2 regions of the Geobacillus sp. JS12 genome follow, and region 2 is predicted to be linked to the other one. Evidence: a T-box and tRNA genes for the amino acid it is inferred to sense, from the RefSeq annotation. Region 2 holds a T-box; the other holds one or more tRNA genes.

Region 1 (10,234 bases), 950 kb from region 2:
TGTTGTACGAAAATTCGCTGGCAATATGCACTTCCACCGGAATTTTCGCCCACGATTCGATCAACTGCTTGCCGACGAGACCTGCGTGGTAGCTCGTTCCGCACGCGACAATGTACAGGCGGTCGGCGTTCAGCACTTCGTTGATGATCGCTTGGTCGATCGTCAATCCGCCGTTTTCGTCTTGGTATTTTTGAATGATGCGGCGGATGACGAACGGCTGCTCATCAATTTCTTTCAGCATATAATGCGGATACGTCCCTTTTTCAATGTCGCTCGCATCGAGTTCGGCCGTAAACGGCTTCCGTTCGACTGTTTCACCGTTTAGCGTTTGAATCGTGACGTTCTCGCTCGTGACGATGACGAGCTCCCCATCCATCAGTTCGACGAATCGATTCGTCACTTGGAGCATCGCCATCGCATCGCTCGCCACGACGTTAAACCCATCGCCCAATCCGACAAGAAGCGGGCTTTTGTTTTTCGCCGCATAGATCGTGTTTTCGTCTTGTGCATCGATCATGGCGATGGCGTACGATCCTTTTAGCAGCGAGAGCGTTTTTCGGAACGCCTCTTTCGTTGCCAGTCCGTCGTTGACGAACTTCTCCACGAGCTGGACGATCACTTCCGTGTCCGTATCGCTTTGGAATGTGACATCGGCCAAGTAGTCGCGCTTGACCATTTCATAGTTTTCAATGACACCGTTATGCACGAGCGTAAAACGGCCGGAAGCGCTTTGATGCGGGTGGGCGTTCAATCGGCTTGGCGCCCCGTGCGTCGCCCAGCGTGTATGGCCAATGCCGACCGTCGCGTTGACGTTCGGGTCGACGATGCGGCGCAAATCGGCGATCCGTCCTTTTTCCTTAAACACATGCACGCCGCTTTCGTTCAATACGGCGATCCCCGCTGAATCGTAGCCGCGATACTCGAGTTTTTCCAATCCGCGCAATAAAATTTCCTTCACATCTTGATAACCGATATAGCCAACAATGCCGCACATGGCAAATGTTCCTCCTTTTCATCTTGGAGGCTGCCGCTAACGAGAACCGTCTTTCCTGTTCAGTTGTCAAAGAACATGTTCGGGGTCTCGCCGATCCACGGGCGGCAGACTCCCTGTCTATATTCGCGCGATGACATCCTCCCCTTTGTGCAAAGGGTCACCCCTTTGTTTTAAGAGAGGACTTGCGGCTGTCATCGCTCCAGCCGGGAGGCATCCGCCGAAAACCTCGATAAACCTCCTCCTCGTCAACTAAGCGTTCTTCCGTCCAACGCTTAGTCCAGGCGCTTTGTGATCGTTAAAACCGATGCAACAACCAATCACCTTGTTGCTTTGTTGGCCATGCCTACGGTTGCGACAAGCCATCACTTTACCATGTTCCGCTCTTCGCCCTTCCATCGCCTCCTTTCAAGAAAAAGGCAACAACGTTAATATTACAGGACATTCCCAGCGGCGTCAACTATTTATATAAATACCCTATGCATAAACGAAAGGGAACGTTCCGTCTATGCATAGGGTGGTTGTCCAAGCAATCGGTTATTCCGCTCCCATTTCACGGCGGACAACATCCGCGATCCGCTCAACGTAGGCGCGGCACGCTTCCTCGGTTTGGGCCTCCGCCATAATGCGCACAAGCGGCTCAGTCCCCGATGGGCGGACAAGAACGCGGCCGTTGCCGTTCATCTCTGCCTCCACTTCCTGGATCACGTTTTTCACTTGTTCGTTTTCCATTGCTTTTTCCTTATCGGCCACCCGGACGTTCACAAGCAGCTGCGGGTATTTTTTCATTTCCCCCGCCAATTCGGAAAGCGGCTTGCCTTTGATTTTCATGATGTTGACAAGCTGGAGCGCCGTCAACATTCCGTCCCCCGTCGTGTTGTAGTCGAGGAAGATGATATGTCCGGACTGCTCGCCGCCGAGATTATAGCCGTTCTTCTTCATTTCTTCGACGACATAGCGGTCGCCGACTGCTGTTTGCACACTTTTAATCCCTTGAGCCTCCAGCGCCTTGTAAAACCCAAGGTTGCTCATGACGGTCGAGACGACGGTTTGGTGCTTGAGGCGGCCGGTTTCTTTTAAATATTTGGCGCAAATGTACATAATCTGGTCGCCATCGACGATGTTGCCGTTCTCATCGACAGCGATGAGACGGTCGCCGTCCCCGTCAAAGGCGAGCCCGACATCAGCTCCTTTTTCTTTGACAAACGCCGCTAACGCTTCCGGATGGGTGGAACCGACCCCTTCGTTAATGTTGAGCCCATTGGGCGACGCCCCCATCGTCACGACATCCGCATCCAAATCGGCAAATAGGTAGGTCGCCAGCGATGACGTCGCCCCGTGCGCGCAGTCGAGAGCAATTTTCATCCCGGAAAAGTCTTCTTCATCGATCGTTTGTTTTAAATACTGCAAGTATTTTTGCCCGCCTTCAAAATAGTCGTTGACTTGTCCAAGTCCAGCCCCGATCGGCCGCGGCAGCATATCCTCCGCGCTGTCGATGAGCGCTTCTATCTCGGCTTCCTGCTCATCCGACAGCTTGAACCCGTCCGGGCCGAAAAATTTAATGCCGTTATCTTGCACCGGGTTGTGGGAGGCAGAAATCATGATGCCGGCCTGCGCTCCAAGCGCCTTCGTCAAATAGGCGACACCTGGCGTGGAAATGACGCCAAGGCGCATCACTTCCGCCCCGATCGACAAAAGCCCCGCGACAAGGGCCCCTTCCAACATATGGCCGGAAATGCGGGTGTCGCGCCCGATCAGTACTTTCGGGCGCTCAGCGCTTTTGGTCAGCACGTATCCGCCGCAGCGGCCGATTTGAAACGCCAACTCTGGCGTCAATTCACGATTTGCGACTCCTCGTACACCATCAGTGCCAAAATATTTGCCCATTCGTTCACTCTCTCCTTACTATGCAGTTTATTGTGCAGCCGCTTTTTCGCTAATCTGGACCATCGCCGTTTCCACCGACGGCTGCCATTGGACTTGTTCAGGGTGGTTCCATTGAATGGGAACTTGATGTTCGCCGGTGTCAAGTCCACCGACATCGACATACAAACGAATATCGTCTTTTGTCAACCCGCGGACGACATCGGGCGGACCGACAAGGCGGACCGTAATTTTGCCTTCAAGCGGTTTGACAAATTCAGCTTTGTATGAATCCGGCAAGCCGACGACAGCGATCGGCACGTCTTTCCACGTTTGCGTGACGTCTTTTTCCACATCAATATGCACCTTGATTTTGTCTGGGTTGACGCTTTTGGCGCCATCGGGAAGCGGAACGTCGAGCTCTACCGTCGCATCATCAGTAATGTCGTCCAAATCAACGGTCAATCCTTCCAGCTTGTCAATATGATTCAACACTTCCTTCGGTCCATAAATCGTCACCCGATCCGGCTCCGGCGTGACGCTGACAAGATGCACACCATCCGGCAGCTCTCCGGTTGTCTGCACTTGAACCGGCACCGTCTTGCTCGGGCTTTTCACCGGCACGGTTACTTCCACCGACGATGGCTCTGGCTCAATATCCAACTCATTTCCCCGTCGATCGTACACTCGAACGCGCGCTTCTCTCGTCAGCGTTTCCGTCGCCCCATCTAAGTCGACGATGGCTTTGACAAAGGCAATCTCGTCGATTCGTTCCTTCGCCCCGGTAATCGTCACGGCATCTGGTTTCACCGTCGGTTCTCCAACGGAATAGCCATCCGGCATTTTGTTTCGATTGAAAAATTCAACACCGACCGGAAACTGTTTCGACACTTTTTCACGAATCGTCACTTTGGCCGAGGAAGGCTGAATCGTCACTTTCAACTTGTCGGAGATGTCCCTGTATTTGATCGGCACCGTGTATGTCCCTAATGGCAATTCCGTTAAATCGACATACACCTCGAAATTTCGTTGTAGAGCCGTCGGCTTGACAATGCTGGCGGGTCCTTGGAGCGTAACGTTCACGTATTTCGGGACGCCAGATACGACCAAGTTGTTTTCATCATAGTAAGCGACCACCGGAATATCGACCAACGTTTCCGTATCTTCCTGGCCAAACGTGTTGCGCGTCTCACCAGTTTTCGCCCCGACATTGGCCGACATATACAGCATAATCGCCAGCAATAAGGAGACAACGCGAATAAACCAAGGATGGTCCATCAACTTATCCATGTTTCTTCCCCCTCCACTGCCAACGGGAAGAAGCAGGCGCCTTCGTCGCAGGAGCAAGTTCCCCGTTAACAGCTCCCGAAACTCATCGATCGTTAAATCGCGGTACAGCTCGCCGTTTTTCGTCAACGATACTGCTCCCGTCTCTTCCGACACGACGACGGTGACGCTGTCCGTCACTTCGCTGATGCCGAGCGCCGCCCGATGGCGTGTTCCGAGCTCTTTCGAAATAAACGGACTTTCCGATAATGGCAAATAACAGGCCGCCGCAGCGATTTGGTTTTTTTGAATAATGACCGCCCCATCATGAAGCGGCGTGTTCGGAATGAAAATATTAATGAGCAGTTCCGGCGATACATGAGCGTTTAACATAATGCCGGTTTCGACATAATCGTTCATTCCGGTTTCCCTCTCAATGGAAATCAGCGCGCCGATGCGTCGCTTCGCCATATACTCGGTCGCTTTGACAATGGCTTCCACCATTCGCATCCGCTCTTCCTCTTCATTGACCGTATTGCGGGTGAACAGCCGTCCGCGGCCGAGCTGCTCAAGGGCGCGCCGCAATTCTGGTTGAAAAATGATGATGATCGCGAGAAATCCCCAAATGATCGCCTGATCCATCAGCCATTGCAACGTCGTCAATCCGAGGTAATTGCTCACGAAACGAACCAAAATAATTAAAAAAATGCCTTTTAACAACTGAATGGCCTTCGTCCCGCGAATCATCATGATCAACTTGTAAATCACATACCAAACGACAAGGATATCAACCACTTTTAACAAATATGACACGATGGGGAGCTCTTCGAAGGACATCTTCACACTTCCTTTATCTCTAATTCCAATCTGTTGATGGCCACGGAAAAAGCCATCGAACGATGGCTGCCATCATTCAATCGATTGGAGCGCACGATTGAACCTTTCTTTAATATTATACCAAATCCATTCAAACACTTGATTAATTTCCTCCACTTCCCCTGTCACTTGCCCGGCGGACGCCATATATTTCTTTCCATGGATCACAGTCACGTCCCCATCAACCGTTCCTTCAATCCGAATCGAGCCATTGCGGACGACAATATCTCCTTTGACCGTTTCTCCTTTCGGCACGATGACAGTATGATCGCGGATGATGACATGTTCATCAGCTGAGACGGAAAACGCGCCTCTTTCCCCCATGAAGAGGCTAAGCTGCCGAAAGTAAGCGCGAAAAACAACGAGGCAGCCGTAAGCAGCGGATGATGATGCAGAAAACGGCGCAGCCGCGCGGTCTTTCTCTCTTTCGGCATCGCCTCCATAACCTTGGCTGCAAACGACGGCGGCGCCGCAACGTGGGCGGCATATTGGAGGAACGCAACCGTCTTTTTCAGCTCGTGAAAATGGGCAGCGCACGCAGCGCACGAACGCAAATGTTCTTTCAGCTGCTGCTCTCCTTCTGGCTGGAGATCTCCATCAAAATAGCTGTGCATGAGCAACACGATTTCTTTCGGACATTCCATAGTCTCCCACCCTCTTATAAATGACCCAATTGCCTGCGCAACGCTTCGCGGCCGCGATGCAGCCGCGTTTTCACCGTGCCGACCGGCAACCCTAAAATCTCGCTGATTTCTTGCAACGACAAATCTTCCATATATTTCAACACGATCACGCTTCGATACTTTTCTGGCAACTGCTCAATCGCTCGCTGCACCGTCTCTTGCAGCTCCAGGCTTTCCACTGCCTCCTCCGGGGATGTTTCGCGGGAAGGAAGCTGAGCCTGCATCGTCAACCCGTCCGTGCCTCCGACCTCTTCATCTAAATACACGTCCGGCTTCCGTTTCCGCAATTTATCGATCGTCAAGTTCGTCGCGATTCGGTACAGCCAAGTGGAAAACTTCATTTCAGGATTGTACGTATCAATATGGATGTAGGCGCGGATGAACGCCTCCTGCGCCGCATCTTCCGCCTCATGCCGATTGCCCAACATTCGATAGCAAAGACGGTAAATCTTGTCCTTATACAAATCGACAAGATCCGCGTATGCGTTTTGATCCCCTTTTTGGATCGCCTTAATTCTCTTTTTAATAAATAGATCCATAAAATACAATACCCCCGCCTCACGGCTTACCGTATATTACGGCGCTCGATCAAGAAAAGTTTCATGCAACATATTTATTGTATCATACAACTGAAAAAGAGGGGACGCCAAACAAATGGCAGCCCCTCTTTCACAAACAGCGGGAACAAATCATCATCATATCCGTGAATCCCGCAACCAACCCTCTTTGCCCACATGCATTAAATGAGTTTTTCACCAAACAACGACCCCATCAGCGCTACAGCCACTGATGCTGTTTTGTTCCGCTCATCCAAGATCGGGTTCACTTCGACAAATTCCGCTGAAGTGATGATTTGTGCCTCGGCCAGCATCTCCATCGCCAAATGGCTTTCGCGGTATGTCAATCCTCCAATGACAGGCGTTCCGACTCCCGGTGCGTCGCTTGGGTCAAGGCCATCCAAGTCAAGCGACAAATGAACGCCATCCGTTCGTTCTTTTAAATAGGCGATCGTTTCTTCCATCACCCTTGTCATTCCGAGCCGATCAACCTCATGCATCGTGTAAATTTTGATTCCTTTTTCGCGAATAAACTTCTTCTCCCCTTCATCAAGGGAACGGACGCCGATCAACACGACATGTTCCGGCTTGATTTTGGGGCTGTATCCGCCGATTTGCGTCAGCGCCGGATGGCCAAACCCGAGGCTCGCCGCCAGCGGCATGCCATGAATGTTTCCAGACGGCGACGTTTCCGCGGTGTTGACGTCGCCGTGCGCGTCATACCAGATCACTCCAAGCCGCTCATAATGTTTCGCCACCCCGGCGAGCGTGCCAATGGCGATGCTATGGTCGCCGCCCAGCACAAGTGGGAAGCGCCCCCGCTGAACGACTTGGTCAACCGCCGCCGCGAGTTTCTCATTCGCCTCCGCAACCGCTTTCAAATTGCGCAACCGTGAATCTCCTTGCTCGTGCAACCGCTCTGCTTTTCCAATCGGAATATCTCCCAAATCTTCAATATCGTAATGAAGACGTTCCAGACGTTCGATGACGCCTGCATAACGCATTGCGCTCGGCCCCATATCAACGCCGCGGCGTGTCTGCCCTAAATCCATCGGAACCCCGATAATTGAAATTGACTTCATGCTGTCTCCCACTCCTTTCCGGTTCCTGTTACGTCTTTATTGTAGAGGAAAGAAAGGGGATGACTCAACTTGACAAAATTTTGAATATTTATACCGATATAACAAAAAAGAGCAGGCTGCTTTTGGTTGTCAAGCAGTCTGCTCTTGATGGAGCCTATCGGGATCGAACCGATGACCTCCTGCGTGCAAAGCAGGCGCTCTCCCAGCTGAGCTAAGGCCCCGCCCCAAGCGGAAGACGGGACTCGAACCCGCGACCCCCACCTTGGCAAGGTGGTGTTCTACCACTGAACTACTTCCGCGCTATGGTGAGCCATGGAGGACTCGAACCTCCGACCCTCTGATTAAAAGTCAGATGCTCTACCTACTGAGCTAATGGCTCATGAGTTGGATAACACTCTAGGATAGTGATGTCCCTTCCTCTACAAGCATATTCAAGGAAGCAAGATGCGTCGGGACAACTCGCAGCGAACTCGATGATGCAAAGCTCGTTGCTCTACCTACTGAGCTAATGGCTCATGGTTGAGTATACACTCTAGGTACTACCTAGCTCTACCTGCCTCTTCCTCTCCCAGCCGATTCAAAGATGCCAAGTGCGTCGAGGCAACTCGAAGCAAACTCGAAGATGTAGCGCTCGTTACTGAGCTAATGGCTCATAGTTAGGATAAGACTCTAAGTATGCTGCCCCTTCCTCTGCCAGCCTGTTCAAGGAAGCAGATGCGTCGGGGCAACTCGATGCCTATTCGACGATGTAACGCTCGTCACTGAGCTAATGGCTCATGACCATTTTTATGTACAAAAAAATAATGGCTGGGCTAGCTGGATTCGAACCAGCGCATCACGGAGTCAAAGTCCGTTGCCTTACCGCTTGGCTATAGCCCAACGCGATGAGAAAGAAACGCTGTATTCAATTGCTATTATATCTCAGCAATCAGGGAAGTATACACTTTTCATTTCGGCCAATCACCCTTGAAAGGACGACTGGCCGAAATGGAGTGACCCGTACGGGATTCGAACCCGTGTTACCGCCGTGAAAGGGCGGTGTCTTAACCACTTGACCAACGGGCCGGAAAATAAATGGAGCTTCCAACCGGGCTCGAACCGGTGACCTCTTCCTTACCATGGAAGTGCTCTACCTACTGAGCTATGGAAGCGTAAGAATGGCTCCGCAAGTAGGATTCGAACCTACGACCTACCGGTTAACAGCCGGTTGCTCTACCGCTGAGCTATTGCGGAATGATGAATAACTATATGTCATGCACATCTTCCCAATGTGCTCGTTGCCTCTTCCTCTGCCAGCTAATTCAAGGGAGCGAGATGCGTCGAGGCAACTCGTAGCGAATTCGAAGATGTGAAGCTCGTCGCTGAACTATTGCAGAATAATGAAACATTGCCTAGCAGCGACCTACTCTTGCAGGGGCGCTGGCCCCAACTACCATCGGCGCTGGAGGGCTTAACTTCCGTGTTCGGGATGGGAACGGGTGTTTCCCCCTCCGCCATAGCCACTAGGCAACAATGGACAAGTCTTATTATAAGGAAAGTTGACCTGTTGTCAAGACTTTTTCATTCCCTCAAAACTAGATAACCGTTGGAAGAAGCCGCTCGCCTGCGCTTTTCTTTGTCCAGTTCCAGCGCCTAGCTCTCTTCTGCCAAATAACCTTCCCCCTCGGGGTGCAAGCACCCCTGCGGGTGAAGAACATTTGGCTTCGAGAGCTAATCGCGGCGCTTTCACTTTTCTCACTAGGTTAAGCCCTCGATCGATTAGTATCCGTCAGCTCCACGTGTCGCCACGCTTCCACCTCGGACCTATCGACCTCGTCATCTTCGAGGGATCTTACCCGCCTAACGCGGTGGGAAATCTCATCTTGAGGGGGCTTCACGCTTAGATGCTTTCAGCGCTTATCCCGTCCGCACATAGCTACCCAGCGGTGCCCCTGGCGGGACAACTGGTACACCAGCGGTGCGTCCATCCCGGTCCTCTCGTACTAAGGACAGCTCCTCTCAAATTTCCTCCGCCCGCGACGGATAGGGACCGAACTGTCTCACGACGTTCTGAACCCAGCTCGCGTACCGCTTTAATGGGCGAACAGCCCAACCCTTGGGACCGACTACAGCCCCAGGATGCGATGAGCCGACATCGAGGTGCCAAACCTCCCCGTCGATGTGGACTCTTGGGGGAGATCAGCCTGTTATCCCCGGGGTAGCTTTTATCCGTTGAGCGATGGCCCTTCCATGCGGAACCACCGGATCACTAAGCCCGACTTTCGTCCCTGCTCGACCTGTCCGTCTCGCAGTCAAGCTCCCTTGTGCCTTTGCACTCTCCGAATGATTTCCAACCATTCTGAGGGAACCTTTGGGCGCCTCCGTTACCTTTTGGGAGGCGACCGCCCCAGTCAAACTGCCCACCTGACACTGTCTCCCACCCCGCTAAGGGGTGCGGGTTAGAATTTCAATACCGCCAGGGTGGTATCCCACCGCCGCCTCCACCGAAGCTGGCGCTCCGGCTTCCCAGGCTCCCACCTATCCTGTACAAGCGATACCAAAATTCCATATCAGGCTGCAGTAAAGCTCCACGGGGTCTTTCCGTCCTGTCGCGGGTAACCTGCATCTTCACAGGTAGTATAATTTCACCGGGTCTCTCGTTGAGACAGCGCCCAAGTCGTTACACCTTTCGTGCGGGTCGGAACTTACCCGACAAGGAATTTCGCTACCTTAGGACCGTTATAGTTACGGCCGCCGTTTACTGGGGCTTCGGTTCGCACCTTCGCTTCCGCTAAGCGCTCCCCTTAACCTTCCAGCACCGGGCAGGTGTCAGCCCCTATACGTCGCCTTTCGGCTTCGCAGAGACCTGTGTTTTTGATAAACAGTCGCTTGGGCCTTTTCACTGCGGCTCTTCAGGGCTCTTCACCCCAAAGAGCA
Region 2 (10,234 bases):
TCGTCGAACGAGTGCAGCCGCTCGCCTACCGGACGATGGAAAACATCGAACCGCGCACAAAAGAGGAGCAACTAATGAAACAGCTGGAAACAATTTCCCCGCGCCAGCTGCTGAAAGAGATTTCAGGCGGCGCTGAGCCGTCGCTGGCTGATTTGCAGTTGATCGAAGACATTATGTTCCAGCAGCAGCTGCTCCCCGGAGTTGTCAACGTGCTCATTTATTATGTCATGCTCCGGACGAATATGAAGCTGTCGAAAAAATATGTAGAAAAAATCGCCAGCCATTGGGCGCGCAAAAAGGTGAAAACCGTGAAGGAAGCCATGGAGCTGGCGAAAGAAGAGGCGAAAACATACCAAAACTGGGCGAACGAAAAGGAAAAAGGGACGCGGACGGTGCGCAAAGTCGTGCGCACGGAAATCGTCCCGGACTGGCTGAACATGGATTACAGCCAGCCGGATGATGATGATTTTGACGTCGAACAGGCGCGCAAAGAGCTTGAGGAACGGCTGAAAAAATACCGTGATGAATCATAGAGGGAAAAGCCATGGAACGAGTAAACCACCTGTTGCAGCGGTTGCTTGGCAATCAACGGTTTAAACAACGCTACGAACAAATGAAACGCTACATTTTGGAGCATCCGGACGTGCAGCCGTTTTTGCGGGCGCACGAACGGCAATTGTCGGCCGATGCGGTTGACCGCAGCTTGATGAAGCTGTATGAGTTCATCGAGCAGCACGGGAATTGCCGCCAATGTCCGGGCCTTGAGCGATGCAACAACATGCTGCCGGGGTACCATCCAAATTTGGTGGTCAACGGTGGAAGGATCGACGTTGAGTACGACCGCTGCCCAAAAAAAGTGCAGCATGACGAGCGAAAACAGCAAGAGTCGCTCATTCAAAGCATGTTCATGCCGCGCGAAATCTTGCGTGCTTCGCTCTCTGACGTCGATCTCAATGACGATGGGCGGATCAAAGCGATCCGATTTGCCGAGCGGTTTGTGGCGGAATACGAGCCAGGGAAAAAAATGAAAGGCTTGTATTTGCACGGATCGTTTGGGGTGGGCAAAACGTATTTGCTCGCCGCGATCGCCAACGAGCTGGCGAAGCGAAACGTTTCGTCGCTGATCGTCTACGTGCCCGAGCTGTTTCGTGAGATGAAACATTCGCTTCAAGACCAGACGATGAACGAAAAGCTTGATTATATCAAAAAAGTGCCAGTGCTGATGCTCGATGATCTTGGGGCGGAGGCGATGTCAAGCTGGGTGCGCGATGATGTGTTTGGCCCGATCTTGCAATACCGGATGTTTGAAAACTTGCCGACGTTTTTCACGTCGAACTTTGATATGCAGCAGCTCGCCCATCATTTGACGTATTCGCAGCGCGGCGAAGAAGAGAAGGTGAAGGCGGCGCGCATTATGGAGCGAATCCGCTATTTGGCCTATCCGATTGAAATCACTGGACCGAACCGCCGCGAGCAAAATATATAAAGGCGATTTGAAACGTTGCCGTTTGCACAGGCATGTTGATTAACCCATAAAAACTAGTTGAGCAGGTTCTGTTTCTAGCTTTTCTGCCGTAGTCGGCAAGCGGTTCGTTTGCCGACTGGGGCTGACCCAAAAGGGTAATTTCCCTTAAACAAAACACAACATATTTGTTTTATGCCTGTATACGGTAATAAGAAAGGGTGTCCCGATCCTTTTGGAGCACCCTCTCCTCGAACAATGAACGCCGCTAAGCTTTGTGGTTTTTTAGTCTAAACAGCCCGTTGTCCCCATATATATAAACCAAGCATGCCTTTCGGGCTAAAGGGGGGACAGCGGGTGATCGAAATCCATTTTGACGAGGCAAGCGAGGCGGAAAAATTGGTTGGGCTGCTAGATCACCGGCAACCGGATGACGGTCCGCTGTTTCATGCCGCTTATGACGGGAACAAAACCGTGGCGGTTTACATACAGGGCGAGGAGAAGCGTGTGCTTGAGGAGCATATCATCCCAGCGATGACGGCGTTTATGCAGGAGGTGATGGAAGACCGGCTGCTGCTATCCATCATTGCCAATGTTTTTTATTTCCGCGACGTCGAAGAACAGCAGCAAATTTTGGCCCTCGCTCATTCGTTTTTGGACGGCGAGCGGCGCGATTACCGGAAAAGCGCGGCGTTTGCCGCCTCGCGCACCGTGATGTTGCGCGACGCTTTTGCCTCCTTTTTGCGCGACGGCTTGTCATTTTCGTTTTCTTCGTTCGTTACGTTCCGGTTAAAGCCGTATATGGAGCGCCTCCAACATTATGTCGAGCTGGCGATTGATGAATACAAGCTGGAGCAGGAGTATCAAAATTTTGTGCAAATGCTGCGCGACTGCCTGGCTGGCCGGACGCCGCAATGGCCGCGCCTGTATTTGGTGCACGATCCGCCGCACTTCGTATTTTACGACAGCGAGCGGCGGGAGCTGTCGGCGGCGGAAGTGAGACAGTTGATCGACCGCCATCTCGTCTTCAGCCAGCCGATGTATATTGATGCATCGGTGCTCGCTCCGCTTGTCTCGCTCGCTCCGGCGGAAATTGAGCTGTACACCGATCATCCGGATGACGGCATGGTGCAGACACTGCAAAACGTGTTTCAAGAACGGCTGATCGTCTGCCGCCGCGCCGATTTTTCCCGCTTGTTTGCCGCCAACGCTGGAAATGGGGGAGAAGCTTGATTTTTCCTGCTGTTTTCGCTATAATGACGTCATGAATATGGATGAATACAAGCGATGACGAGGACATGGGCGCATTTTTACGGTTTCCAGAGAGGGAAGGCAGCGGCTGGAACCTTCCTAACACGAAAAATGCGCTTACCCCCTCAGAGCTGCGGCAGCGAACGCAACGCCCAGTAGTTGCCGCCGGTGGACGACCGTTATTCTTGTTGAGCCATGGCATGGCGAGGCGTTGCCATGGGAAGAAGGGTGGAACCACGATGAAAACTCGTCCCTTTAGGAGGGAGGAGTTTTTTTATTTTTCCATTTTCATCATCATGACAAAGGAGTGATTGCCAATGCCAGACGTCATTCGCATCACGTTCCCAGATGGGGCGGAAAAGGAGTTTCCGAAGGGGACGACGACGGAAGACATCGCTGCCTCGATCAGCCCGGGGCTGAAGAAAAAAGCGATCGCCGGCAAACTGAACGGCCGGTCCGTTGATTTGCGCACGCCGCTTCACGAAGATGGCGAGCTTGTCATCATTACCCAAGACATGCCGGAGGCGCTTGACATTTTGCGCCATAGCACCGCCCACTTAATGGCGCAGGCGATCAAGCGGCTGTATGGCAACGTCAAGCTCGGCGTCGGTCCGGTCATTGAAAACGGCTTCTACTATGATATCGACATGGAGCATAAGCTGACGCCAGACGACCTCCCGAAAATCGAAGCGGAAATGCGCAAGATTGTCAAAGAAAATTTGGACATCGTCCGCAAAGAAGTGAGCCGCGAAGAAGCCATCCGGCTGTATGAAGAAATCGGCGATGAGTTGAAGCTCGAGTTGATCGCCGATATTCCGGAAGGCGAGCCGATTTCGATTTATGAGCAAGGCGAGTTTTTCGACCTTTGCCGCGGCGTGCACGTGCCGTCGACTGGAAAAATCAAAGAGTTCAAGCTGCTCAGCATCTCGGGGGCCTACTGGCGCGGCGACAGCAACAACAAAATGCTGCAGCGCATCTACGGCACGGCCTTTTTCAAAAAGGAAGACTTGGATCGTTATTTGCGCCTGCTTGAAGAAGCGAAAGAGCGCGACCACCGGAAGCTCGGCAAAGAGCTTGAGCTGTTTACGACATCGCAACAAGTCGGACAAGGCTTGCCGCTATGGCTGCCGAAAGGAGCGACGATCCGCCGCATTATCGAACGGTACATCGTCGACAAAGAAGTGGCGCTCGGATACGATCATGTCTACACACCGGTGCTCGGCAGCGTCGAGCTGTACAAGACATCGGGCCATTGGGACCATTACAAAGAAAACATGTTCCCGCCGATGGAGATGGACAACGAAGAACTTGTGCTTCGTCCGATGAACTGCCCGCACCATATGATGATTTACAAAAGCAAGCTGCACAGCTACCGCGAGCTGCCGATCCGCATCGCCGAGCTCGGCACGATGCACCGCTATGAAATGTCTGGAGCGCTTACCGGCCTGCAGCGCGTCCGCGGCATGACGCTCAACGACGCCCACATTTTCGTGCGCCCGGACCAAATCAAAGACGAGTTCAAGCGCGTCGTCAACTTGATTTTGGAAGTCTATAAGGATTTCGGCATTGAGGAATACTCGTTCCGCTTGTCTTACCGCGATCCGCATGACAAAGAAAAATATTACGATGACGATGAAATGTGGGAAAAAGCCCAACGCATGCTGCGGGAAGCCATGGACGAGCTCGGCCTCGACTACTACGAAGCGGAAGGGGAAGCGGCGTTTTACGGGCCGAAGCTCGATGTGCAAGTGCGCACGGCGCTTGGCAAAGACGAGACGCTCTCGACGGTGCAGCTTGACTTCCTGTTGCCCGAGCGCTTTGATTTGACGTACATTGGCGAGGATGGGAAGCCGCATCGTCCGGTCGTCATCCATCGCGGCGTCGTCTCGACGATGGAGCGGTTTGTCGCGTTCCTCATCGAGGAGTATAAAGGTGCGTTTCCGACATGGCTCGCCCCGGTTCAAGTCAAAGTGATCCCCGTGTCGCCGGAGGCGCACCTCGATTACGCGTATGACGTGCAGCGGACGTTGAAAGAACGCGGCTTCCGCGTCGAAGTCGACGAGCGCGACGAAAAAATCGGCTATAAAATCCGCGAAGCGCAAATGCAAAAAATCCCGTACATGCTCGTTGTCGGCGATAAAGAAGTGTCTGAGCGAGCGGTCAACGTCCGCCGCTATGGCGAAAAAGAAAGCCGGACGATGGGGCTTGACGAGTTTATGGCCTTGCTCGCTGACGATGTGCGGGAAAAACGGACAAGATTAGGGAAAGCGCAATAAACCGTTGACAGGCGACATAAACGTTCAAGCGCCACAAGGAAGCAACGGTGGCGATGGCCCATGTCATGGGCGGTTTTTCAAAGAAATGGCGGCGTGAACAAGATTTTCTCTTGCCAATTGAATGTTGATCCGCTATAATAAAGGGCGTTGTGTTTATCAAGATCCGCTCCTTGACATGCCATCGCCAAGGTGGTATAGTGTATAAAGTGGAATGATGGCTTGTTTGTAACAAAAGCAGAAGCACCCCGCTTCTCACCTGACCGACGCCAAGACGGCTGTTGGCAGGTTGTTACGGTTCGTCAATGCGAGTGTAAGGACGTACTGCGCGGGTGCTTTGTGCATCTGCGCTTTTTTTTGGCTGGAAGTGGGGCTCTGCTGGCAAACAAGCCAGTCGGAAAAAACCTTGGAGGTGGCTCATTATTAGCAAAGATTTTATTATCAACGAACAAATTCGTGCCCGTGAAGTGCGCTTGATCGACCAAAACGGCGAACAGCTTGGCATCAAGTCGAAGCAGGAGGCGCTTGAGATTGCGGCAAGACGCAACTTGGATCTTGTGCTTGTCGCGCCGAACGCCAAACCGCCCGTTTGCCGCATCATGGACTACGGCAAATTCCGCTTCGAGCAGCAGAAGAAAGAGAAAGAAGCGCGCAAAAAACAAAAAGTGATCAACGTCAAAGAGGTGCGCCTCAGCCCGACGATCGAGGAGCATGACTTCAACACGAAGCTGCGCAATGCGCGCAAGTTTTTGGAAAAAGGCGATAAAGTGAAGGCGACGATCCGCTTTAAAGGTCGGGCGATCACCCATAAAGAAATTGGGCAGCGCGTCCTTGACCGCTTCTCGGAAGCGTGCGCCGACATTGCCGTTGTCGAAACGGCGCCGAAAATGGACGGGCGCAACATGTTTTTAGTGCTCGCACCGAAAAACGACAACAAGTAAGGAGGAACCTGCGATGCCAAAAATGAAAACTCACCGCGGCTCGGCGAAACGGTTCAAAAAAACGGCCAGCGGCAAATTAAAACGCGGCCACGCGTACACGAGCCACTTGTTTGCCAATAAAACGAAAAAACAAAAGCGTCATCTCCGCAAAGCGACGCTTGTCTCGCCTGGCGATTTCAAACGCATCCGCCAAATGCTTGACAACTTGAAATAACGACCGACTATAGGAGGGAACGATTATGCCACGCGTAAAAGGTGGACCAGTGACGCGCAGACGTCGCAAAAAAGTGTTAAAACTCGCAAAAGGCTATTTCGGCGCGAAACACGCATTATATAGAGTCGCGAACCAACAAGTGATGAAATCGCTCATGTATGCGTATCGCGACCGCCGACAACGGAAGCGCGACTTCCGCAAACTGTGGATTGTCCGCATCAACGCAGCGGCTCGCCAAAATGGCTTGTCCTACAGCCGTTTGATGCACGGCTTGAAGCTGGCCGGCGTGGAAGTGAACCGGAAAATGCTCGCCGACTTGGCGGTGAACGACCAAGCCGCGTTCGCCCAACTCGCCGACTTGGCGAAAGCGAATTTGAATAAATAACAACGATGGCCATCCTTGATCAGGGTGGCCATTTTCTTATCAAGGAAAGGGATCGATATGGTACAATACGGGATAGCGATCAATCTTCTCGCTTTTTTCGTGATGGGGGTCGACAAATACAAGGCGAAGCGCCGCCGCTTTCGCACCGCCGAGCGGACGCTTTGGCTGTTGGCGTGGCTGGGCGGAGCTCTGGGGGCAATGGCGGGCATGTACACGTTTCGCCATAAAACGCGCCATCGGGCTTTTCGCTATGGCTTGCCGCTGTTGGCAGCGGTGGAGCTGTTTCTCTATTGGCGATGGATGAGGTAGAAAGGGGAGGAGAGAATGAATTGGTCTTTGCTTTACGATATGCAGCGCATGTTGGATCGGCGCATTGAAACGGAGCATGGCTTGATGGAGGAAGATTTGTTTGCCCGCAAGCAGCTCGCCTTTCTTGTGGAGCTGGGTGAACTCGCGAATGAGACGCGTTGCTTTAAATTTTGGAGCATCAAACCGCCCGCGCCAGCCGAGCGAGTGCTGGAGGAATATGTGGACGGCTTGCATTTTTTATTGTCGCTCGGGCTGGAGTGCGGCTTGTTTTATGAAGAAAACGAAGCTCCGTCGGCGGGACGGCCGCTTGTCGAGCAGTTTCTTGCCGTGTTTCGCGCCGCCGAGCGGTTCGGGGAGACGAGAGCGCGAGGGGAATATGATGCGCTGTTTGCGGAGTATTGGCGGCTTGGCGTGGCGCTCGGTTTTTCTTCCGACGACATCGAGGCGGCGTATCGGCGGAAAAATGAAGTGAACCACAAGCGGCAAAACGAGCGCTACTGATCTTTTTTTTCGGGTGGCGAATGATTCATTTTGCCAACCGCCAGCCTTTTCAAGTATAATAAAAAAGTGGACAAAACCGGAAAGGGGTGCCAAGATGGCGAAGTTGGACGAAACGTTGACGATGCTGAAAGCGCTGACCGATGCGAAAGGCGTCCCGGGCAATGAGCGGGAAGCGCGCGATGTGATGAAGACATACATAGCTCCGTATGCGGATGAAGTGACAACGGATGGCCTCGGCAGCTTGATCGCCAAAAAAGAAGGGAAATCGGGCGGGCCGAAAGTGATGATCGCCGGCCATTTGGATGAAGTCGGCTTTATGGTGACGCAAATCGACGACAAAGGATTCATCCGCTTCCAAACGCTTGGCGGATGGTGGAGCCAAGTAATGCTCGCCCAGCGCGTGACGATCGTGACGAAAAAAGGCGACATCACCGGCGTCATCGGTTCGAAGCCGCCGCACATTCTGCCGCCGGAGGCGCGCAAAAAACCGGTGGAGATCAAAGATATGTTCATCGACATCGGCGCGACAAGCCGCGAGGAAGCGATGGAGTGGGGCGTCCGCCCGGGCGATATGATCGTGCCGTATTTTGAATTTACGGTATTGAACAATGAAAAAATGCTGCTCGCGAAAGCATGGGACAACCGGATCGGCTGTGCGGTCGCCATCGATGTGCTCAAGCAGCTGAAAGGCGTCGACCATCCAAACACGGTATACGGCGTCGGCACGGTGCAGGAAGAAGTCGGCTTGCGCGGCGCGCGCACGGCCGCCCAATTCATTCAGCCAGATATCGCCTTTGCGGTGGATGTCGGCATTGCCGGCGATACGCCGGGCGTGTCGGAAAAAGAAGCGATGGGCAAACTCGGCGCCGGCCCGCACATCGTCCTGTACGACGCGACGATGGTGTCGCACCGCGGCTTGCGCGAATTCGTCATCGAAGTGGCGGAAGAGCTGAACATTCCGTACCATTTTGATGCCATGCCGGGCGGCGGTACGGATGCGGGAGCGATTCATTTAACGGGCAGCGGCGTTCCGTCGCTCACGATTGCCATCCCGACGCGCTACATCCACTCGCACGCCGCCATTTTGCACCGCGACGACTACGAAAACACGGTCAAGCTGCTTGTTGAGGTGATCAAACGGCTTGACGCCGACAAAGTGAAACAACTGACGTTTGACGAATAAAAACACCGGCCGATTCGGCCGGTGTTCGTCATTGTTTAACCGCCTGCTCGAGCGTGGTGAGCATCATGTCTTTTTGCTGTTCATTGGCGTGCGTCCAAATGGCTTCAAAGAGGACGCCGAGGCCGGGCAAATATTTTTCCTCGCCACGCTGGATCGCGTCCTCGATTGTATTCTCGAGCTGCTCTTTCGAGTTGTTGGCGACGTTGTGCATAATGGCTTTCCGCAAGTTCAAATCCATTTGTCTCACCTCGTTGGCCGTATTGTACACCGTTATCGTTTGCCAATGGCGGCGGATTTATACATGGAGCGGCTCTCGTATATGGTATAATAGAGGAAAAACTAGACCGAAATGAGTGATGGCGACGATGGACGAGAAACCGCTCTATGGATTGGAACGAACGGTATTTCGCCAACTGCTCCATCTATTTTCCCGTTATGCTGATGTCATTGAAAACGTCATTTTGTTCGGCTCAAGAGCACGAGGCGATTACAAGGAAGGATCGGATATCGATTTGGCGATCGAATTTTGAAAACCGGGAGGCCCGCTGCACCTCCTGCGATCGGACTTGGATGAACTTCCGATCATTTATCCGATCGATGTTGTTGATTACAATCAAATTCACAACGAACAGCTAAAAATGAATATTGACCAAGAAGGAAAGACGATTTTTCAAACGAACGAGCACGGGAAGGTGATGGTCACCATGAGCCGGCTGATGGATCGATTTTACGATTTCGAACGGGCGCTCTCCAAACTCCGGCAAAGTGCCGCAAGAGACGCCCAAACGGATGACCTTGTTGTTGATGCGACCATTCAACGCTTTGAATTCACGTACGAACTAGCATGGAAATGGATGAAACTTTATTTGGAGCATCAGGGATACGCTGAAGTGACGAGTCCGAGGAAAACGATTCGCGAGGCGTTTCGGGAAGGGTTGATTCAAGACGGAGAGATATGGCTTCGCATGCTCGAAGACCGCAATCGGACGTCCTATACGTATGACGAAGAAACCGCAATGGACATTTACGAACGCATTCGCATCCACTATATCCCGCTGTTTGACCGCTTGCTTGACGAAATGAAACAACGGCTTGACTCAGCGACATGAGCGGCCGGCGTGCGGAACGGAACGAGCCTGGCTTTGTGAAGGAACTTGGCTTTGGTCGTGAAAGATGACAACGGCACACATTTTGTTATAATCAAATGAAGAAACTTGACGAATGAGGTGACGACGCAATGGAAAAAGCGACATTCGCCGGCGGCTGCTTTTGGTGCATGGTGACGCCGTTTGAGGAGCTTGACGGCATTTACGGCATCGTCTCCGGCTATACGGGCGGGCATGTCGAAAACCCGACATACGAGCAAGTGAAAACCGGCACGACCGGCCACTACGAAGCGGTGCAAATCACCTTCGACCCGGACGTCTTTCCGTATGAGCGGCTCTTGGAGCTGTATTGGTGTCAAATCGACCCGACCGATGACGGCGGCCAGTTTCACGACCGCGGGCCGCAATACCGGACGGCGATTTTTTACCATAACGAAAAACAGCGCCAGCTCGCCGAGCAGTCAAAGCGGGCGCTCGAGGAAAGCGGGCGCTTCTCGAAGCCGATTGTGACGAAAATTTTGCCGGCGACGACGTTTTACCCGGCGGAAGAGTATCATCAAAACTACCATAAGAAAAATCCGGAGCATTACAAACAAGACCGCGCCGCAT

Evidence for each region. The T-box of region 2 lies ahead of thrS (threonine--tRNA ligase). A T-box ahead of a tRNA ligase gene usually reads a tRNA of that ligase, here a tRNA-Thr.
Region 1: it has a tRNA-Thr gene. The T-box ahead of thrS (threonine--tRNA ligase) is inferred to sense a tRNA for this amino acid. The anticodon was not compared.

What each region holds. Positions count from the first base shown of each region.
Region 1 covers NZ_CP014749.1:3,295,595-3,305,828, reverse strand. Annotated here, with positions in the region: gene glmS (glutamine--fructose-6-phosphate transaminase (isomerizing)) at 1-994, opposite strand, end outside; gene glmM (phosphoglucosamine mutase) at 1,529-2,878, opposite strand; gene A0V43_RS16275 (CdaR family protein) at 2,906-4,144, opposite strand; partial or broken gene cdaA (diadenylate cyclase CdaA) at 4,137-4,957, opposite strand; partial or broken gene rsiW (anti-sigma-W factor RsiW) at 5,030-5,640, opposite strand; gene sigW (RNA polymerase sigma factor SigW) at 5,655-6,218, opposite strand; gene rocF (arginase) at 6,419-7,318, opposite strand; tRNA gene A0V43_RS16255 (tRNA-Ala) at 7,467-7,539, opposite strand; tRNA gene A0V43_RS16250 (tRNA-Gly) at 7,546-7,617, opposite strand; tRNA gene A0V43_RS16245 (tRNA-Lys) at 7,622-7,697, opposite strand; tRNA gene A0V43_RS16240 (tRNA-Gln) at 8,123-8,197, opposite strand; tRNA gene A0V43_RS16235 (tRNA-Glu) at 8,312-8,383, opposite strand; tRNA gene A0V43_RS16230 (tRNA-Thr) at 8,394-8,469, opposite strand; tRNA gene A0V43_RS16225 (tRNA-Asn) at 8,477-8,551, opposite strand; rRNA gene rrf (5S ribosomal RNA) at 8,708-8,825, opposite strand; rRNA gene A0V43_RS16215 (23S ribosomal RNA) at 9,057-10,234, opposite strand, start outside.
Region 2 covers NZ_CP014749.1:2,348,186-2,358,419, reverse strand. Annotated here, with positions in the region: partial or broken gene A0V43_RS11545 (replication initiation and membrane attachment family protein) at 1-533, shown strand, start outside; gene dnaI (primosomal protein DnaI) at 545-1,486, shown strand; gene ytxC (putative sporulation protein YtxC) at 1,820-2,695, shown strand; T-box leader at 2,741-2,971, shown strand; gene thrS (threonine--tRNA ligase) at 3,031-4,989, shown strand; ribosomal protein L20 leader region at 5,216-5,349, shown strand; gene infC (translation initiation factor IF-3) at 5,406-5,927, shown strand; gene rpmI (50S ribosomal protein L35) at 5,941-6,141, shown strand; gene rplT (50S ribosomal protein L20) at 6,167-6,526, shown strand; gene A0V43_RS11505 (DUF1294 domain-containing protein) at 6,584-6,835, shown strand; gene A0V43_RS11500 (dUTP diphosphatase) at 6,851-7,336, shown strand; gene A0V43_RS11495 (M42 family metallopeptidase) at 7,431-8,519, shown strand; gene sspI (small acid-soluble spore protein SspI) at 8,548-8,757, opposite strand; partial or broken gene A0V43_RS11485 (HI0074 family nucleotidyltransferase substrate-binding subunit) at 8,885-9,628, shown strand; gene msrA (peptide-methionine (S)-S-oxide reductase MsrA) at 9,757-10,234, shown strand, end outside.